2 linked regions of the Roseobacter denitrificans OCh 114 genome follow. The protein of the gene in region 1 interacts with the protein of each later gene in a pairwise test. Links are inferred from orthologs where the notes say so. Each region holds a gene or a part of one and is shown in the gene's direction. Other genes may lie near its edges.

Region 1 (11,769 bases):
CGCTCAGCTCATACAGCGGATGTACCTGAATGTCCGCAGAGACACGGTGTGCCGCAAAGTCACCGCGAAACCATCCGGCCAGAAAATGGCGCTCCGACCACATGGACCCGGTTGAGGTGACACAATGCGCCGCAGTCAACACCAAATCGGGGGCAATCAGCGTGCCCGAACAGCCGCTTGTGGCGCGAAATCCTGCGCCGTTTACGCGCCCGACGGCCTGCCATTGCAGGCGTTGATCCGCGTCCAGCATCGGCAACGGCCCCGCGAAACCCGGCAGGGTGGCAGACAGACAGAACGCGAAAACGGCAAAGATCACGCGCAGGTAAGCGCGCCACGGGGATAGGCGGCGGCACAGGCTGCCTTTGCGCGGCGCAGGCGGCTTTTTCAGACCACGCAAGCCGGCGCGCATTTCATTTGCAATCCCCCTACGGTCTGCCTTGCAAAGCGCGGCATCAGACCATAGGTTCCGCCAAAATTCGCGTGTCGCGGAAGTGACGTGGTACGCCATCATGTAAAGGACCCTGTTCATGGAAGCATTCGCCCAGTTCGTACCACTTATTCTGATCTTTGCGATCATGTATTTCCTGCTGATCCGGCCACAGCAAAAAAAGGTTAAGGAACATCAGGCAATGGTGGCGGCTTTGCGTCGGGGCGATCAGGTCGTCACGCAGGGCGGTATTCTCGGCAAGGTGGTCAAGGTCAAGGATGACGGCGAGCTTGAGCTTGAAATCGCCGACGGCGTCAAGGTCAGGGTGATCCAGAACACAATCGCGACCGTGGTCTCGAAAACGGAACCGGCGAAGTAAGACCGCCTTACAACGGCTTGAAAAGGCGTCACTATGCTGCAGATTGATCTTTGGAAACGGATCACGATCCTCTTGACATGTGTGGCCGGACTTTGGCTTGCGATGCCAAACCTCTTTTACACGACCGTCGAGCAGCACAATGATGCGGTTCAGGCCATTGAACTCGGGGCGGACACGCCCGAAAACAACGCTTTGCGCGCGCAGTGGCCGGAATGGATGCCTTCGGGTCTTGTGAACCTCGGGCTTGATCTGCGGGGCGGGGCGCATCTGCTGGCCGAGGTGCGGGTGGCGGATGTCTATGCCAACCGGATGGAATCATATTGGCCGGAAATCCGGGATGCGCTGCGCCCGGAGCGCGAGACCATCGGCACAATCCGGCTGCAACCCTCCCCAAGCGATGAGGTGCACGTCCGCATTTCGCAACCCGAAGGCATGCCGCGCGCGCTGGAAATCGTGCGTGGGCTGGCGCGGCCTATCCAGACGATCACGGGCGTGGGCGCCAATGACATCGAGGTGCGCGCGGAGGGCGATCTGCTGATCGTCACCATGTCAGAGGCTGAAAAACTGGCCTCCGATGAGCGCACGGTCCAGCAGAGCCTTGAGATCATTCGCAGGCGGATCGACGAGGTCGGCACGCGTGAACCCACGATCCAGCGCCAGGGGTCCGACCGCATTCTGATCCAGGTGCCGGGCATCGGTTCGGCGGCGGAACTCAAGGATATCATCGGAACCACCGCGCAATTGACGTTCAATCCGGTGGTCAGCCGTGGATCAGACGCCAATGCCAGCCCGGGTCTTGGCAACAAGCTTGTGCCGTCGCTGGATGAGCCCGGCACGTACTACACGATCGAAGCCGCCGCCGTGGTCACGGGCGAAGAACTGGTGGATGCGCAGCCCGCCTTTGACCAGAACGGCCGTCCTGCTGTCAATTTCAGGTTCAATACGACGGGCGCGCGGAAATTCGGGGATTATACGGCTGAAAACATCGGATCGCCCTTTGCGATCGTCTTGGACAACGAGGTCGTTAGCGCGCCCACAATCCAGAGCCATATCCCCGGGGGGTCGGGCATCATTACGGGGCGCTTCACGGTCGAGGAATCAACCAATCTGGCCATTCTGTTGCGTGCAGGTGCGCTGCCTGCGGGTCTGGATTTTCTCGAAGAGCGCACAATCGGCCCCGAACTCGGCCAAGACAGCATCGACGCAGGCAAGATCGCGACCATTGTCGCCTTTCTGGGCGTGCTGGTCTTCATGTTCCTGAGTTACGGCATGTTCGGACTGTTTGCGAATGTGGCGCTGATCATCAACATTGGTCTGATCTTTGGCCTGCTCAGTATGATAGGCGGCACACTGACCCTGCCGGGTATTGCGGGAATCGTGCTGACTGTCGGCATGGCGGTGGATGCGAATGTGCTGGTTTTTGAACGCATCCGGGAAGAGCTTAAAACCTCCAAAGGGCCGGCGCGTGCCATTGAACTGGGCTATGAAAAAGCGCTCTCCGCCATTCTGGATGCGAACATCACGACCTTCATCACGGCGGTGATCCTCTTTGCCATGGGGTCGGGGCCGGTACGCGGCTTTGCCATCACGCTGGGCCTCGGGATCCTCACGTCTGTCTTTACGGCGATCTTTGTCACGCGGTTGATGATCGTTATCTGGTTCGAGCGCAAGCGCCCGAAGAAAATCGAGGTCTGATATGCGTCTGCGTCTGGTTAAACAGAATACCAACTTCGATTTCTTCAAGCGCTGGAAACTGTGGCTGGGGATTTCCGGCCTGATGATGGTCGTGGCCTTTGTTTCCTTCTTGTTGCAGGGCCTGAACTACGGCATCGACTTTCGCGGCGGCACAACCATCAGGACGGAAAGCACGCAGCCGGTTGATATCGGCGTTTATCGCGAAGCGCTGGCCGCACTGGAACTGGGTGATATTTCCATCACCGAGGTTTTTGACCCGCAATTCGAAGCCGACCAGAATGTCGCCATGATCCGCATCGAGGCGCAGGAGGGTGGCGAGGCGGTCGAGGGCCAGCTGATCAGTGACATCGGTGCCGCGCTTCAGGCGGCGGATCCGGGGCTGAAACTGCCCTTTGCCTCGGTTGAATCGGTGGGGCCAAAAGTTTCGGGTGAGTTGATCCAGACCGCTGTCATTGCGGTGGTTCTGGCTATCGGCGCGGTACTGATTTACATCTGGCTGCGCTTTGAATGGCAGTTCGCAGCCGGAGCGGTGCTCGCGCTTGTGCATGACGTCATTCTGACAATCGGCGTCTTTTCCGAGCTTCAGATCCGGTTCGATCTGGCCATCATCGCCGCCTTGCTGACCATCGTGGGCTACTCTCTGAACGATACGGTCGTTGTTTTCGACCGGGTGCGCGAGAACCTGCGCAAATACAAGAAACGCCCGCTCAATGAAGTTCTGAATATCTCCATCAACGAAACACTGAGCCGGACCTTCATGACATCGGTGACGACGCTTCTGGCGTTGATCGCACTCTTCGTGCTGGGCGGGGATGTGATCCGGGGCTTCGTTTTTGCGATGATCTGGGGAGTCATTGTCGGGACCTACAGTTCGATATTTGTTGCCTCGGCTGCCTTGCTCTATCTTGGGGTCAAGCGCGACTGGTCAAAACCGGACGCCAATTCGGGCAATCAATACGCCAATATCGACCCCAAACCCTGACGACAGGCACGCCATGCGACTGAACGAAATCCGCTTTACAGATGCCAAACCGATCGAAGGCTACGGGCCGGGTTTCTTCCGCATCGGGGGCGAGGTGATCCATGGTCCTGTTCTGGCGGGGCCGGACGGCACGCTGCCTTGGGCGGGGTTTGACGATGATGCGGCGCTGCTGGCCTTGGCGGGCAAGGTTGATGTGTTGTTCGTCGGCACGGGCAGTGAGATTGCGCATCTTCCCGTTGCTCTCAAGGATAGTCTCGAAGAGGCCGGTCTTGGCATTGAGGTCATGGCGTCGCCTGCGGCATGCCGCACCTATAACATCCTGCTGAGCGAAGGGCGGCGGATCGCGCTGGCCCTGATCCCGGTTACCGCGTGAAATCGTGCTTTTGTGCCGTGGCACAATAGGTTAACGATCTGGGCATGACTGTTTCTGTAGATGATCTTTGCGTGACCCGCGGCGGCGTCCCCATCCTTTCCGGTGTGAGCTTTGATCTGGCTGAAGGGGCCGCACTGATCCTGCAGGGGCCAAATGGCTCGGGGAAAACCACCTTGCTGCGCACGCTCGCGGGATTACAGCCGCCACTGGCCGGACAGATAAGCGGCACCGAGGATCGCATCGCCTATGCCGCCCATTCCGACGGGTTGAAATCCATGCTCTCTGTGGCCGAAAACCTGCGGTTCTGGGCGGCGGTTTTTGGGCGTTCGGACATTGCCCCGGCCTTGCAGGCCTTTGATTTACATGACCTCGCGGACCGGCTTGCGGGGACGCTCTCGGCGGGGCAGAAACGGCGGCTCGGCCTTGCGCGCCTGCTGGTTACGGGCCGCCCGGTCTGGATGCTGGATGAGCCGACCGTGTCACTGGACAAAAGGGCAGTAGAGATGTTCGCCGCCGCCGTAGAGGCGCATTTGGCCACCGGTGGATCGGCCTTGATCGCCACGCATATTGATCTGGGTCTGCGTGATGCGCAGGTGTTGGATGTGGGACCGTTGCGCGCCTCGCCAACCGCACTTGCGGGCGCAAGTGACGAGGCCTTCCTGTGAAGGCGCTGCTGGTGCGTGATCTGGCCCTTGCGCTGCGGGCAGGGGGCGGCTTCGGCCTCGGGCTGGCCTTTTTCCTTATTGTCACCGTGCTTGTCCCGCTTGGGGTGGGTCCGCAGGCCGAACTCCTGTCGCGGATCGCGCCGGGTATCTTGTGGCTTGGCGCGCTGCTGGCGTGCCTGTTGTCGCTGGACCGGCTGTTGGCGCTGGATTGGGAAGACGGCACGCTGGATCTTTTGGCCACATCTCCCCTGCCGCTGGAAGCCGCGCTCAGCATAAAAGCGCTGGCCCATTGGATCACCACGGGTTTGCCGCTGGTGCTGACCGCGCCGGTACTGGCAATTCTGTTAAACCTGCCGGGTCCCGGCTTTTTCTGGCTGGTGCTGTCGCTCGCGCTGGGGACGCCTGCGCTTTCGGTGATCGGCACTTTTGGCGCCGCGCTGACGGTCGGGGTCAAACGCGGCGGGCTTTTGATGTCGCTGCTGGTTTTGCCGCTGTATGTGCCGACGCTGATCTTTGGCGCGGAGGTCGCGCGGCGCGGCGCTGTGGGCATGGAGACGCAAACGCCCGCACTGATGCTGGCCGGGATCACGCTGGGGGTGATCGCGGTCATGCCCTTTGCATCCGCTGCTGCCCTGCGCGTAAATCTGCGATAAGCGTGGCGTTTTGCCCATTGAGGCTCGTGGGGCGAGTGACTAAATACGGAGCATGACACTGACCAACGAAAAACCCGCGCCCAAACGGCCCAGTTCGTTCTGGAGCTATGCCAATCCGGTCAAGTTCCTTGCACTGAGCGAACGTGTCCTGCCGACGCTTTGGGTGCTTGCGGCCACCAGTCTTGTTGTTGGTCTGGTCTGGGGCTTTTTCTTTACGCCGGATGATTTCCGGCAGGGCTCGACGGTCAAGATCATCTATCTGCATGTGCCCTCTGCAATGATGGCGATCAATATCTGGGTCATGATGCTTGTCACCTCTCTGATCTGGATCATCCGACGCCATCACGTCAGTGCGCTTGCAGCAAAGGCCGCGGCACCGATTGGCGTGGTGATGACTATTATTGCCCTTGTTACGGGCGCGCTCTGGGGCCAGCCCATGTGGGGCACGTGGTGGGCGTGGGATCCGCGCCTGACGTCGTTCCTCATCCTGTTTTTGTTTTACCTTGGCTACATCGCGCTTTGGGCTGCCATTGAGGACCCGGATACGGCGGCTGATCTGACGGCTGTGCTCTGCCTGGTCGGGTCCGTCTTTGCGGTCCTGTCGCGCTATGCAGTGAATTTCTGGAACCAAGGCCTGCATCAGGGCGCATCGCTGAGCCTCGACAAGGAAGAGAACGTGGCGGATGTATTCTACTTTCCGCTGCTGGTGGCCATCGCGGGGTTTGTGCTGCTGTTTCTGGCGCTGGTGCTCTACCGCACGGGTACGGAAATCAGGCTGCGCCGCGCCAAGGCCCTGTTGGCACGGGAGGCCCGCTCATGATGCCCGATCTTGGAAAGTACAGCGAGGCGGTTTTGTCCTCCTATGCGGCAACGCTATTGTTATTGGCCTTGTTGGTTTTCATCACGTTACATAAAGGGCGCAAAGCGCGCCGTGCCCTTGATGAAATCGAACGCAAAAGAGACAGAGATGCCTAAGATATCGCCGCTGATGATTGCACCGCCGCTGATCTTTGCGGGCTTTATCGCATTGGCTGGCGTTGGCATGTTTCGCAACGACCCGAACGAGCTGCGATCGACTCTGGTCGGCAAACCCGCGCCGCCCATCACCGAGGTGGGGCTGGAGGGGTTTGAACCGGTCACCGCAGAGGCGATGGCAACGGGAGAGGTCACGCTCGTCAATTTCTGGGCCTCATGGTGCCCGCCCTGTCACGCGGAGCATCCAAAGCTTTTGGAGATGGCCGCGGAGGGCATGCCGATCATCGGTGTGAACTTCAAGGACAAGGCAGGCCCCGCCGGCGGGTATCTGACCGATGACGGCAATCCGTTTCGGGCGGTGGCTTTTGACCCGCAAGGGCGCACGGCGATTGACTGGGGGGTGACGGCCCCGCCGGAGACATTCATTCTGGATGCAGAAGGCACGGTGCTGTTTCGCTTTGCAGGCCCGTTGGTCGGCAGCGATTATGAGCAGCGGTTCCTGCCCGAACTGGAAAAAGCATTGGGCCAGTAATCGGCCCACCTGCGCATATGACCCCGGCACTGTGCGCGGGCTGACCGGTATTTTTGAACTTGGATCGGGCCATGGGCGTCACGAATTTGCACGCTAAGACAGCGCGGCCCTTTAGGGACGCCGGTGTAAACGCAGGCAAACGGGTATTTGGGCGGTCGCGCCCCCTCGTTCAGTTCAGACGCTGTCCGGAGTCCGGCGCAAAATACGAGACCTTGGCCAGATCAAAGGCGGGTTGCTGCATCTGACCGGGCTTGGCAGAAGTTTCAGCATGGAGCCGTGCCGACACCTTTGCCCCCCAGATGCATGGTGACAAAGCTGTCGGCCCCGGCGGCTTCGACGATATCCACCATACACTCGGCCTGCTGTGCGTCATGGGGTGCGCGGCCGTTCGGTTCGGCAAACAGGAACAGCTTGGGATCACGTACCAGCGCACGGCCCATGGCGATGCGCTGACGCTGCCCGCCCGAAAGCTGGCCCGGTCGACGGGAAAGAAGCTGTTCAATCTGAAGCTGCTTTGCGACCTGTTTCGGTTTCTGCGCCTGCGTGGCAGGGTCAACGCCGCGGACTTTCATGCCAAGGGTGATGTTCTTGACAACCGTTATCGTCGGGTAAAGCGCGTAGGATTGAAACACCATCGCGATGTCGCGATCCTTTGGGTTGACCGCGCTATTGTCCCGCCCGCTGATGCTGAGGAAGCCGCCCGAGATCGGCTCCAAACCCGCAATGCAATGCAGCAGCGTTGACGTGCCAGATCCCGAGGGTCCGACCAGCACAAGGAAATCCCCCTGATCAATTGCGACGTTGATATCCCTCTGGATCTCCGTCTGGCCGTAGTTCTTTTTGAGCTTCCTCATGTCACGAATGGGAGCCATGAGTATCACTGATCCTGCGGTCAGATCGCGGATGACATACTTGCCAGCAACGACATAGACGATAAGGGTGGGCAGGGCTGCGATGATCGCGGTGGCCATATCCACATTGTATTCCTTTACGGCGGTGGTCGAGTTGACGATATTGTTGAGCACCACGGTGACGGGTTGGGTACCTGCCTAGCTGAATGACACGCCAAACAGGAAGTCGTTCCATATCTTCGTGAATTGCCAGATCATCGAGACAACAATGATCGGCAGGCTGATAGGCAGGAAGATCGACCAGAAGATACGAAAGAACCCGGCTCCATCGACTTTGGCTGCCTTGGTGAGTTCCGAGGGAACCGAGACACAGAAGTTACGATAGAAGAGCGTTTTGAAACCGAGGCCATAAATCACATGAACAAAAATCAGACCAGGGATTGTACCTGCAGTCCCCATGATCCCGAGGACCCGCGCCATGGGCAGCAAAACCACCTGAAAGGGAATGAAGTACCCAAAGAGCATGGCGGCACGCTTAGTTTTGAGCCGGGCGCGTAGGGACTGATGGCCAATATCACAACTCTGCGGCAGTAGCATGTTGTCGGCCAAGGGTAGCGCGGGCAGCATGGACGTAGACCGCATGGTGCGCGACCGGTCCGCTTCGGGTCGTGCATGTCTGTTTTGCCGACTGTAAGCCGTTGACACTATCGTGGCGTCGACGGGCCACGTAGTTGATAAAGCGAAACGCCCCGGGCCGGGGCGTTTCCTTCAGGTTTCAAGCGCAGCTCAGGCCTTCTTGCGTCGCTTGATCCATGCAAAGGCACCAATGCCGCCGAGCAGCAAAGGCAGACCTGCAGGAACCGGCACCGCGGAAACCTCAATCTCGCCAACCGCACCGGACCTTGTGAAGACCACTTCCAGCTTGTCGCCGGTCGCACCACCAAAGTCGAGCACAGTAAACTCGTTGTTCGCGGGGTTGTTGCCCGTGTCCGACTCATTGTCGGCTGTCAGCGAAAATGCCTTGACCAGAGTGGAGCCGGAGAACAGGCTTGCTGTTGTCCCAATCTCGGAGTCCAGAAGGAACAGCTCGTCGAGGATGACATCGGTCAGGAAACTGAACACGATCGTTCCGCCGCTTCCATTGTCATCCGGCGCGCCGTCGTTTTCCTGAACGATCAGCGCGTTCCCAAACCCGCGTTTATCTGTCGCGTCTTCGGCGTTTGTGAAGGGCGACAACAGGTCCTTGTCCTTCGTGGTGTTCACAGCGCCAAGCGTGTTGAAGACAACCGCCTTGTCTATACCCTTGAAGGCCGTGATGTCAGCAAAAACGCCGCCACCGAGATCGGTATTGTCCCCAAGAACCGCGCCTTCGGCAAAGTTGTTGAAATCTACTGTCGCAGCCTGGGTCATCCCTGCTGCCCCCGTCATAACCGCAGCAACTGCGATACTTTTTAGCACACTCATTCCATATCCCTTTTAAATGTAGAAGCGTCCGTACCGTGTAGCCGAGGTTAACGATTAGTAAACGCGAAAAATGCAAAGGAAGTTAAGATAACACGTTCTTTTTACTCGATTGTTCAAGATAATCGCCAAACCTTCCCGCAATATGGGAAGGCTGATTTCGCACTCTCTTTATCAGTGTGTTTTGGGACATCCGCCCCCCGGCGCGCCGTCGTTTGCGCGCCGGGGTGCAGTCTTTCTCTAGGCGGCTTTCGCGAGATTGCGCAACACGTAGTGCAGAACGCCGCCGTGCTCAATGTATTCGATTTCAATCGCGGTATCGATTCGACATTTGAGCGTGATCGTTTTGGACGTGCCATCCGCCATCGTGATGGTGCAGGGCACTTCCTGCAGCGGCTGTATCGTGTCCAGACCGGAGATTGAAACTTTCTCCTCTCCGGTCAGGCCGAGCGATTTGCGGGTGTCGCCACCGGTGAATTCAAACGGGATCACTCCCATGCCCACGAGGTTCGAGCGGTGAATACGCTCAAAGCTCTCTGCGATCACAGCCTTGACGCCGAGCAGGGCCGTGCCCTTGGCCGCCCAGTCGCGCGACGATCCGGCCCCGTATTGTTCACCACCAAAGATCACCAGCGGCTTGCCCGCGTCCTGATAGGCCATGGCAGCATCGTAAATCGACACCTGTTCACCATTGGGGCCTTTTGTGTATCCCCCCTCGACACCATCCAGCATCTCATTCTTGATGCGGATGTTGGCAAAAGTGCCGCGCATCATGACCTCGTGGTTGCCACGACGTGAGCCGTAGGAGTTAAATTCCCGCACGGGCACCTGACGCTCGATTAGGTATTGCCCCGCTGGTGTCGTATCCTTGAAGGATCCCGCCGGTGAAATGTGGTCGGTGGTGATCATATCGCCGAGAATGGCCAGCACGGATGCGTTTTCGATGTTGCTGATCGTGCCGGGTTCCTGCCCCATGCCCTGAAAATAGGGCGGGTTCTGAACATAGGTGGACGAAACGGGCCAGTCATAGACCTTGCTGTCCGTGGTGCTGACGCCCTGCCATTTTTCATCGCCCTTGAAGACGTCGGCATATTTGGTCAGGAACGCCTCACGGGTCACGGTCTTTTCGACCAGCTCCGCGACTTCCTGGCTGGTGGGCCAGATGTCCCTGAGGAACACATCATTGCCGTTCTGGTCCTGACCGATGGCGTCGGTGGCAAGGTTGATATCCAGCGTGCCCGCCAAAGCATAGGCCACGACCAGCGGCGGAGAGGCGAGGTAGTTGGCGCGTACATCCGGGCTGATGCGCCCTTCAAAGTTGCGGTTGCCCGACAGTACGGAGGTTGCCACCAGATCCCCCTCGGCAATCGCGTCCGAGATTTCCTTTTGCAGCGGGCCGGAGTTCCCGATGCAGGTGGTGCAGCCGTAGCCGACAAGGTTAAAGCCGATGCTGTCCAGATCGTCCTGCAGTCCTGCAGCTTCCAGATAGGCCGACACCACCTGACTGCCCGGCGCAAGCGATGTTTTCACCCAAGGCTTGCGGTTAAGCCCCAAGGCGGCCGCCTTGCGCGCCACAAGGCCCGCGCCGATCATGACGTAGGGGTTTGATGTATTGGTGCAGGAAGTGATCGAGGCGATGACAACCTTGCCCGACTCCAACGTGTAATCCTCGCCCGCGACCGCGACCTTCTTGCCCATGGGGCGTTTGAAGGTCTCCTCCATTTCCTTGCGGAAGGCGGTTTGCCCGTCAGTGAGCGCGACAAAATCCTGCGGGCGTTTCGGCCCCGAAATCGCAGGCACGATCGTGCCCATGTCCAGATGCAGCGTGTCCGTGTAGATCGGCGCATAATCGGGGCCACGCCAGAAACCGTTTTCCTTGGCATAGGCTTCGACCAGTTGCACACGCTCCTCGTCACGACCGGTATTGCGCAGATAGCGCAGCGTTTCCGCATCAATCGGGAAGAACCCGCAGGTCGCGCCATATTCCGGCGCCATGTTCGCGATCGTCGCGCGATCGGCCAGCGGCAGGCGATCCAACCCTTCGCCGTAGAATTCAACGAATTTTCCGACCACACCCTTGGCACGCAACAGTTCGACCACCTTGAGCACAAGGTCCGTGCCGGTGGTGCCTTCCATCATCGTGCCGGTCAGTTCGAAGCCGATGACTTCGGGGATCAGCATGGAAATCGGCTGGCCCAGCATCGCGGCCTCTGCCTCGATTCCGCCGACACCCCAGCCCAGAACAGCCGCGCCATTCACCATCGTGGTGTGGCTGTCAGTGCCGACAAGTGTGTCAGGATAGGCCACTTCGGCCCCGTTCTGGTCGGTATCCGTCCAGACCGTTTGCGCCAGATATTCCAGGTTCACCTGGTGGCAGATGCCGGTTCCGGGTGGCACGACGCGGAAATTGTTAAATGCGCTCTGTCCCCATTTCAGGAAGGTGTAGCGCTCCATGTTTCGCTCGTATTCACGGTCCACATTCATCTGGAACGCACGCGGGTTGCCGAATTCGTCGATCATCACGGAGTGGTCAATCACCAGATCAACCGGGTTCAGCGGATTGATCTTCTCCGCGTCACCGCCAAGGCTGATGATGGCGTCGCGCATCGCGGCGAGGTCCACAACCGCCGGAACGCCGGTGAAATCCTGCAACAGGACGCGGGCAGGGCGATAGGCGATCTCGCGCGGGTTCTTGCCCCCCTGTGCGCCCCATTGGGCAAAAGCCTTGATATCATCGACGGTCACGGTCTTGCCATCCTCAAACCGCAGCATGTTT
Region 2 (8,616 bases), 1.5 Mb from region 1 along the record:
GGGGGGCTGAGTAGGTGATTGGTTGGTTCAAAAAGAAGAAAGCCGAAACTGTGAATTTGCCGTTGCTTGATTGTGGCGGGCAATACCAATTCGATATTGTGGGTGAAGCATCTTACCAAATTGAGTTGGAAGCGATCGCTGGAAAAAAAACCAAAGAGAGCAAGCAGTTTCGTTGTCATGCTGCGATGGTCATCGAAGACAATAATCGTCACGACCCTGAAGCCGTACGCGTTGTTATTGACAGCAAAACGGTTGGTTACCTTTCTAGAGCGGATGCTCGCCACTTTCGAAAATGGTTTGCAGAACAAGATTTAGGGCTTTTGGGTGTTGCTGTGAGTGCAGAAATCGTTGGTGGCTGGAAAGACCATGAGTCCGAGGGACATTTCGGCGTAAAACTAGACTTTAATTTTGACTGATTTGTAGTCTGTTACTGCCCGAAGCTTTTGGTTTGAACACAGCATAGGACCTTAGAATGAAATTCACACTCTCTTGGCTCAAAGAGCATCTTGATACCTCTGCCACGCTGGACGAGATCACCTATGCGCTGACCGACCTTGGTCTTGAGGTCGAAGGGGTCGAGGACCGTGCGGGCAAGCTGCGGGACTTTACTATCGGTTACGTCAAATCAGCGGAAAAACACCCGGATGCGGACCGCCTCAAGGTCTGTCAGGTAGCGACTGATGAGGGCGACAAGCAGATCATTTGCGGCGCCCCGAATGCGCGCGAAGGCATCACCGTCGTCGTGGCGAAACCCGGCGTCTATGTGCCCGGTATTGATACCACCATCGGCGTGGGCAAAATTCGCGGGATCGAAAGCTTTGGCATGATGGCCTCCGAGCGCGAGATGGAGCTGTCCGAAGAACACGACGGCATCATCGAATTGCCGAGCGGAGAGGTCGGGCGGTCTTTCGTCGACTGGCTGGCAGAGCATGACCCGGCCAAGGTTGACCCGGTGATCGAGATCGCGATCACCCCGAACCGGCCCGATGCGCTCGGTGTGCGCGGGATCGCGCGTGATCTGGCGGCGCGCGGCCTTGGCACGTTGAAGCCGCGCGATGTTGCCGCCGTCGAAGGGGTCTTCCCCTGTCCGGTGAGCATCACCATCGAGGCGGATACGCTGGAGCAGTGTCCGGTTTTCTTTGGCCGGGTGATCCGGGGTGTCAAGAACGGCCCAAGCCCGCAGTGGCTGCAGGACAAACTACGCGCCATCGGTCTGCGCCCGATTTCGTTCCTCGTCGATGTGACGAACTTCTTCACCTATGATCGCAACCGCCCCCTGCACGTCTTTGACGCCGACAAGATCGAAGGCAAAACCCTGCGGGTCCATCGCGCCAAGGGTGGCGAAACCCTCGTGGGGCTGGACGAAAAGGAATATACCTTTGCAGAAGGCATGACGCTGATCTCTGACGCGGCCAATGTGGAAAGCATCGCGGGGGTCATGGGCGGCCTTGCGACGGGCTGCACCGCAGAGACCACGAATGTCTTTATCGAAGCGGCCTATTTCGATCCGGTCCGCACGGCCTATACCGGTCGCGCGCTGAAGATCAATTCCGACGCGCGGTATCGGTTTGAACGGGGCATCGACCCGGAATGGACGCCCTACGGGATCGAACATGCAACGCATATGATCCTTGAGCATGCAGGCGGTGAGCCCTCCGAGGTCATCGTGGCGGGCAAGATACCTGACACCAACCGGGCCTATAAACTGGATGCCGCGCGGGTGCAGTCGCTGGTGGGCATGGACATCCCCGAAAGCAGTCAGCGCCAGACGCTGACCGCGCTGGGGTTCCGCCTTGAAGGCAACATGGCCCATGTGCCAAGCTGGCGCCCGGATGTGCAGGGCGAAGCGGATCTGGTCGAAGAAGTGGCGCGGATTGCCTCGCTTACCAAGCTGAAAGGCAGACCGCTGCCCCGGCTGGATGAAGGCGTGTCGCGCCCGATCCTGTCGCCGATCCAGCGGCGCGAAGCCATGGCACGGCGGACCTGCGCGGCCTTGGGGTACAACGAATGTGTCAGCTACAGCTTTATTGATCAGGCCTCTGCCAAGCTGTTCGGTGGCGGAGAGGACGTCACCCGGCTGGAAAACCCGATCAGCAGCGACATGAGCCACATGCGTCCCGCATTGCTTCCCGGTCTCTTGCAGGCGGCAGCGCGCAATCAGGCGCGGGGCAATATGAACCTCGCGCTGTTTGAGGTCGGCCCTGCCTTTCACGGCGGCGAACCCGGAGAGCAGCATTTGCTGGTCAGTGGGGTGCTGATCGGGCGGACGGAACCCAAGGATGTGCATGGTGCGTCCCGCGCTGTTGACGTCTATGATGTCAAAGCGGATGCGGAAGCGGTTCTGGCGGCCATCGGTGCACCTGCCAAGGTACAGATTTTGCGCGGTGCCGCCCCGTGGTGGCATCCCGGTCGGCATGGGATGATCTGTCTGGGGCCCAAGAAAGTTCTGGGTGTATTCGGCGAAATCCACCCGCGTGTGTTGGCGGCGATGGACGTCAAAGGGCCCGCGATGGGCTTTACCATCTGGCCGGCCGAGGTGCCGCTGCCCCGCAAGAGTGGCGCGACCCGTGCCGCATTGCAGATTAGCGACCTGCAGGCGGTGGAGCGCGATTTCGCCTTTGTTGTCGATAGCGGTGTGGAGGCACTGACCCTCGTCAACGCGGCAATGGGGGCTGATAAGGCGCTGATCGAGGATGTGCGCGTCTTTGATGAATTTATCGGCGGCTCTTTGGGGGAAGGAAAGAAATCCCTTGCGCTGACAGTGCGGATGCAACCCGCGACCCAGACGCTGACCGATAAAGACATCGAAGCGGTCAGCGCAAAGGTCGTGGAAAAGGTGATCAAGGCCACGGGTGGAACGCTGCGCGCCTGATACGTCCGCGCCGGTTGGGCGCTGCAGCATGTAATTGAATTCAAAGGAGATGCAGCATGACATTGAAAGTGTATCTGTCGGGTGAAATCCACACTGACTGGCGCGAGCAGATCGTGGCGGGGGCGCAGGATCTTGATGTGGTTTTTGACAGCCCGGTGACCGACCACGCGGCGAGCGACGACTGCGGCGTTGCGATCCTTGGCGCAGAGGACAACAAATACTGGCACGACCACAAGGGTGCGATGGTCAATGCGATCCGGACGCGCAAGGGGATTGCAGATGCCGATGTGGTTGTCGTGCGGTTTGGCGAGAAATACAAACAGTGGAACGCAGCCTTTGACGCGGGCTATGCGTCAGCCTTGGGAAAATCCCTGATTATCCTGCATGGGCCAGACCACGCGCATGCCTTGAAAGAGGTCGATGCGGCAGCCCTTGCGGTTGCGGAAGATCCCAAGCAGGTCGTTGATATTCTGCGGTATGTACTGACCGGCACTTTGCCTTCGTAACTGACCCTCCCGAGGCGCAGGTGATCTGCGCTCTGTTTTCGGGTCCCGGCGCTCCTTGACGTGCCGGGCGTGTTTTTCCCCCGTGGATGCGCCTTACAACACGGCTCTTATGTGTTAACGAAAGGTTAACGGCCATGTTCAGGGCCGTCATCAACAGTACGAGGGAAAAATGCTCAACGAATTTAAGACCTTTATTTCAAAGGGAAATGTCATGGATATGGCGGTCGGTATCATCATTGGTGCCGCATTTACCGCCATCGTTTCATCTCTGGTCGCAGACCTTGTGAACCCGTTTATCGCGCTTTTCACCGGTGGCATCGACTTTTCGGGGTGGTTTTATGCGCTTGACGGCGAAACATATGCGTCACTTGCAGCGGCAACCGATGCGGGTGCGCCGGTCTTTGCCTTTGGCAATTTCATCATGGCCGTGATCAATTTTCTGATCATCGCCTTTGTGGTTTTTATGCTGGTCAAAACGGTGAACCGCATCAAAGACGCCGCCGAAGGTGAAAAAGAGGCTGTTGCCGAAGAACCCGCAGGCCCGACCGAGTTGGATATTCTCAAGGAAATCCGCGACGCCTTGGCCAAACAAGGCTGATCGCTTCTGAAGCGTCATGCAAAAAACCTCGATCACGCAACGCTGCCTGAAACCCGGGGTTTCAACGCGTTGCGCGATGCTTGATGTTCCAGGTATTTCGTCAGACGTTCTATATACGATTAAAAAAGGGCCTGCCGGCATCTACCGGCAGGCCCTTTGTTATGTGATGGGGTTCTGTTCGTGCAAAACCGGCGTGTCAGTTCCCGCCAAGGTTAAGCGCAGGCAAGGCAAGCCCACCCTGACCAGAGGTTTGAAGCGGTGCCACGCCGACGACAGGTGCGCTGGTGATCGAGGCTTTGATGATGGCGTTACGCTCGGCTGTCTTGCTTGGGACAAATACCGGTTGCGCGCCTTGCTCCATTGAGGCGATGGCCGTTTGATACCAGCCGGTTGATGCGGCGGGTGATTTCGCGGTGCCAAAGCCCCAGCGCAGGTGATGACCCATGATTTCGCTATACGGCATCTGGCCAGCGGCAAGCATGGAAGCTGCCCCGCCAAGCGCCATCTGAGCGTCATCCTGACGATAGCCAAGGCCCAGACAAATCTGACCATAGGCTGCGGCGGTCTGCATATTGCCCTGATAGACGCTGTTTGCCACCTGCTGCGCTTGCGTTGCGACAAGTTTCACATCGCCGGTTCCGATCTGCGAAATGGCCGGAGCCATCGCTTGCGCGATCTGACTGCACTGCCCGGCGAAAACGTCTTCGCTCTGGCCCGTCTGGCTGATCAACCCCTGGCTTTGTGTGATGGAGAATGCACGCGCCTCGCAGAACTGTTCGCCGAGGGCCTGTTCGGGATCATTGATGTTGTTGGCAAGGATCACGCCCTGATTGGCTTGCGTCATGCCAGATACCAGTTCGCAATGGCTGGCCATGGAGGTCACCGCTTGCTGCGCGCCAAAGGTGATCGGCGCGATGGACAGCGGGGCCTGGGCCTGTTGTGTGCCCGTGTTGTTGGTGAAGCCGCCCGTGTTGGCGTTGTTGCGGGCAACGATACCGTTGTTGTTCTGTACGTTGTCTACCTGCCCGCCGTTGTTGCGGTAGCGATTGGCATAGGTCGGATCGGCGAAGGCCTTGAGAAGACCGCGTGTCCCTTCATTTGCTACAACCTCAGGGAAGGCGGCACCGCCACCGGCCTGAAGCCGCTGATGCGCGCCGACGAGTTGTGAGCGCTGCCAGTCATCCAATCTGCCCGTCGGCTGCCAGCCCATGTAGTTCTGATACTCCGAAATCCCTGCGCGGGAGCGTGGCCCGAGTGATCCATCTACGGTGCCCACGTTGAACCCGAACCCGTTCAACGATGCCTGCACCTCCCGGTTTTGCTGGCGCTGATAGCTGCTGATCGACGACCTTTGCTTTTGCTGTTGTTGCGCACGTTGGTTTTTGCCGATCTGGTTGTTTAGCAAAGCCCCCAAGGCGGCCCCGGCAACAAAGCCCCCGATTGTGCTGTCCGCCTTTGCGCTTGTTGTTGTGATCATCAAAGTGGCTGCCACAACAGCCGCAATTCCATTCCGCTTTTTCATAGCCAATACCCCACGTCAAAATCTTTAATTTGCACGATTAAATCAGATTCGCGCCCGCGTCGCACGGTTTTTTTCAGGAAATACGGGGATTTGATTGCTCGAATGTTCTTTGATTTGTGTGAAATGAACAGAAAACCGGGCACGGTTTACAGCGCGCATGTCCAAAACGCCGAGTGTGCGCGTATTGAGCCGCCTGATTGCCACAGGGTGATTGACCTCGATTTTTTTATGCCGTTATCTGGAAGCGCGGGCGCATCGGGGCGATCTGGTGTAGGGTGACATGCATCTGTTTTTCTTGGTGCTTTGGGCAGTGGACGACAGTCCGGAGTGTCAAAAACCGCAGTTTTGATTTTGCACCGACGTCAGCCGGTGCACCAGTTATTATGCGGAGCCTGATATGGCCGAACACTTTTTGACCAAGACGCGCATTGATTTGAGCCGATGCATTGCGGCGGGCGATGCACCTGCCGTTGAGCAATATGAGGCATTCAATGCGCTGCTGATGGCCAAGGCCGGTCCGGATGTTGCCAAGCTGTTTGCCGAACCGCTGGTCAGCAAGGGCAATGATCAGGCCGCGTCGACGGTGTCATGGTATTGCGACCGGGCGGGGCAGGGCGTGCCCTTGTCAAAACTCGATACGGCGGAACAGAACGAGGTTGCAACGGCCCTGCGCGCGCGTCTGTCGACGTTAAAGGATCTGTTGGATGATGACGAAGCGGCGCCCTTGGTCGCCGCTGCGCTGCACATCGGCAGTGCGGGCGATATCTGGGCGGTAGGCGGTCATCCGGTCATTGTGAACTGGGGTTTGATGCCCGCAGAAGGGTCAGACGCTGCAACCCGGTCAGTACATTACGCCCGCACGCTGGGTCCGTATCTGGCGATGGATGGCGCACCACCCCTGACGCAGCAGGAGCAGGAACAACGCAGGGGGGAAAAGATCGCGGCGGTTGCGGCGGCTTCGGCCATTGCGGGGGCGGCGGCGGGTACGGCAGCGACCGCTGGTACGGTGGATGCCACGGAGCCTGTCGCAAATGCAGCGCAAGGCACGACCGCCGGTGCAACCGCCACCGCAGGCGGGGCAACGGATGATCCCTCAGCACCTGTACCCGGGGAGCGCCCGGCGCGCGGGCGGGTGCCGTTGGTCGCCTGGGTGCCGCTGGTTCTGCTATTGCTGCTTTTCGGCGGGGCACTGGCCTGGCTGCTGGTGCCGGGCAACCGCATTTTTGCGGATGATGGTGTGCAGCCGGCGGTGACGGATGAAGACACTTTACGCGCTGCGCGCGAGATCAACCGCGCGCTGGAACAGCGGCTGGCTGATTTGAACGTGGCTCTCGAAGGCGCCGTGTGTCGGGCCGATGGCACCTTGCTGATGCCGGATGGGCTGACCATCGAAGGGCTGCTGCCTCCCGGTTTTGACGAAGGCACGCTGCGTGCGGGTGAGATCATCAAGGCAGACCGCACGCCGATCCTGCCGCCCGCCTCTGACCGGGTGATGATCCCTCCGGCGGATGGGGACATCACCGATACGGCAACCTTGCTCAACCACATTGATGATCGCACGGCGATGGTTGTGGCGGTGTCCGATCAGGGCACGGCCACGGGGACGGGTTTTTTCGTGGGGCCGGATCTGCTCGTGTCGAACTTCCATGTGGTCGAAGGGGCGGATGCGCAGAATATCCTTGTGGTCAGCAAGGCGATGGACGGGCCGAAACGCGTCGATGTGTTGAAATCGCTGGGTCCAGTGGCCGACGTGGGCGCGGATTTCGCGCTGCTGCGGGTGTTGGACGTGGACCAGCCGTTTTACACGCTGCGCCAGAGCGACCAGTCCATGCGGCTGCAATCGGTGATCGCGGCGGGCTACCCCGGTGATGTGTTGCGGATCAACAGCGATTTTCAGTCCCTCAGCAGCAGCAACAATTTTGATGTCCCCGATTTGATTGTAACGGACGGCTCGGTGAATTCGGAACAGTCGCTTTCGGACCGCGCGCATGCCGTGATCCATTCGGCACCGCTGTCGGGGGGCAATTCCGGCGGACCACTGGTTGATATGTGTGGCCGCGTGGTGGGTGTGAATACCTTCGTCTATCAGGGCGAGTTGCGGAACCTGAATTTTGCCCTTTCCATTGATGATTTGCTGGAGTTTCTGGCCGACACACCCGCGGCCCCGACCATATCCAGCGAGGTTTGCGAGCCCTTTGTTGCCCGCCCTGCGCCTGTTTCTGTTTCGGCGGGACAGTAGCGGGTTAGTGGTATGAATGGATCCTTTCTGACCAACACCTCGACCGAAGGGTTGCAGCCGCTCGGCACCGCCCCGCAGCGGTCCTATGAACTTGTCAGCGACACGGTCCGCGACGCCTGTGGCGAGGCGGCAGCAGCGCTTTTCGCGGAGCCGGTGCCGACGCAGTATGGGGATCGGTTTGACTGGTACGCCACGGTAGACGGGCAGGCGGTGCCGCTGGCCTCGCTTGAGGATCCGGAACCGGCGCGCGAGGTGCTCTCCGGGTTGGTGGCCAAGGTCAAGGATGTGGCTGATGAGCTGATGGCCTCAAAGCTGGCGGAAAAACAGCGCCTCGGTGAAGCGCTGGCCAATGCGCTCGAAATCCCGGACGAAGACGCGATTTTCGTCATAGAGAGTGCGGATGGTGCGCCACCGCAGCCGGTTTTGGTGAACTGGGCGTGGAGCAAGGACGCACAGGTTGCGGTGCGCGGCGTGCTGACGGGCATGGACACCCGCGCGCCTGCGCAGCGCCCGGGCTATGTGCCGCCTCCTGCGGCGGCTGCGGCGGTGCCTTTGGCATCGGGCGTGGGCGCGGCGGCTGTGGCCGGTGTCAGCGCCTTTTGGTGGTGGCTTGTCTGGCTCGGCTGGTTGCTGCTGGCGCTGCTGATTGCGGCGGTGATCTACCTGATGATCGAACCCTGCGCCTTGCGTATTTCATGGCTGCCGAACACCTGCGCGCAGGTCGAGGAAATCCCCGACACGCTCTATGAAGAACGTCTCCTGCTGGAGGATCAGATCACGCAGGTGCAAAAGGAAATCCATATCAAGGATCGCCTCTGCCAGCCTGATTTTGCCCTGCTGCCGATCCCGGACCCTGATGCGGTGGTGCCGCCCGAAACC

What was found.
Region 2: the proteins of secD (region 1) and pheT interact in binary tests that used the Escherichia coli proteins (3 or more experiments, as listed by UniProt). The link is inferred for Roseobacter denitrificans OCh 114 from one-to-one orthologs.

What each region holds. Positions count from the first base shown.
Region 1 is NC_008209.1:2,432,378-2,444,146, forward strand. Bases 336-3,170 are described here. They hold secD (protein translocase subunit SecD), read left to right. Parts: upstream 336-839; coding sequence 840-2,501; downstream 2,502-3,170. Other genes in these bases: RD1_RS11710 (trypsin-like serine peptidase), read right to left, coding at 336-409; yajC (preprotein translocase subunit YajC), read left to right, coding at 528-806; secF (protein translocase subunit SecF), read left to right, coding at 2,503-3,170. Also shown: more of RD1_RS11710, read right to left, coding at 1-335; more of secF, read left to right, coding at 3,171-3,483; RD1_RS11730 (Mth938-like domain-containing protein), read left to right, coding at 3,497-3,856; heme ABC exporter ATP-binding protein CcmA, read left to right, coding at 3,901-4,521; heme exporter protein CcmB, read left to right, coding at 4,518-5,174; RD1_RS11745 (heme ABC transporter permease), read left to right, coding at 5,227-5,994; heme exporter protein CcmD, read left to right, coding at 5,991-6,149; RD1_RS11755 (DsbE family thiol:disulfide interchange protein), read left to right, coding at 6,142-6,681; RD1_RS11770 (VPLPA-CTERM sorting domain-containing protein), read right to left, coding at 8,319-8,996; aconitate hydratase AcnA, read right to left, coding at 9,234-11,769. UniProt on the Escherichia coli protein: Part of the Sec protein translocase complex. Interacts with the SecYEG preprotein conducting channel. SecDF uses the proton motive force (PMF) to complete protein translocation after the ATP-dependent function of SecA.
Region 2 is NC_008209.1:974,276-982,891, forward strand. The notes cover bases 122-3,172. They hold pheT (phenylalanine--tRNA ligase subunit beta), read left to right. Parts: upstream 122-472; coding sequence 473-2,872; downstream 2,873-3,172. Other genes in these bases: RD1_RS04670 (hypothetical protein), read left to right, coding at 122-416; RD1_RS04680 (YtoQ family protein), read left to right, coding at 2,929-3,172. In the rest of the region: pheS (phenylalanine--tRNA ligase subunit alpha), read left to right, coding at 1-18; more of RD1_RS04670, read left to right, coding at 15-121; more of RD1_RS04680, read left to right, coding at 3,173-3,378; large conductance mechanosensitive channel protein MscL, read left to right, coding at 3,548-3,976; RD1_RS04690 (peptidoglycan-binding domain-containing protein), read right to left, coding at 4,173-5,498; RD1_RS04695 (trypsin-like peptidase domain-containing protein), read left to right, coding at 5,896-7,737; RD1_RS04700 (hypothetical protein), read left to right, coding at 7,750-8,616.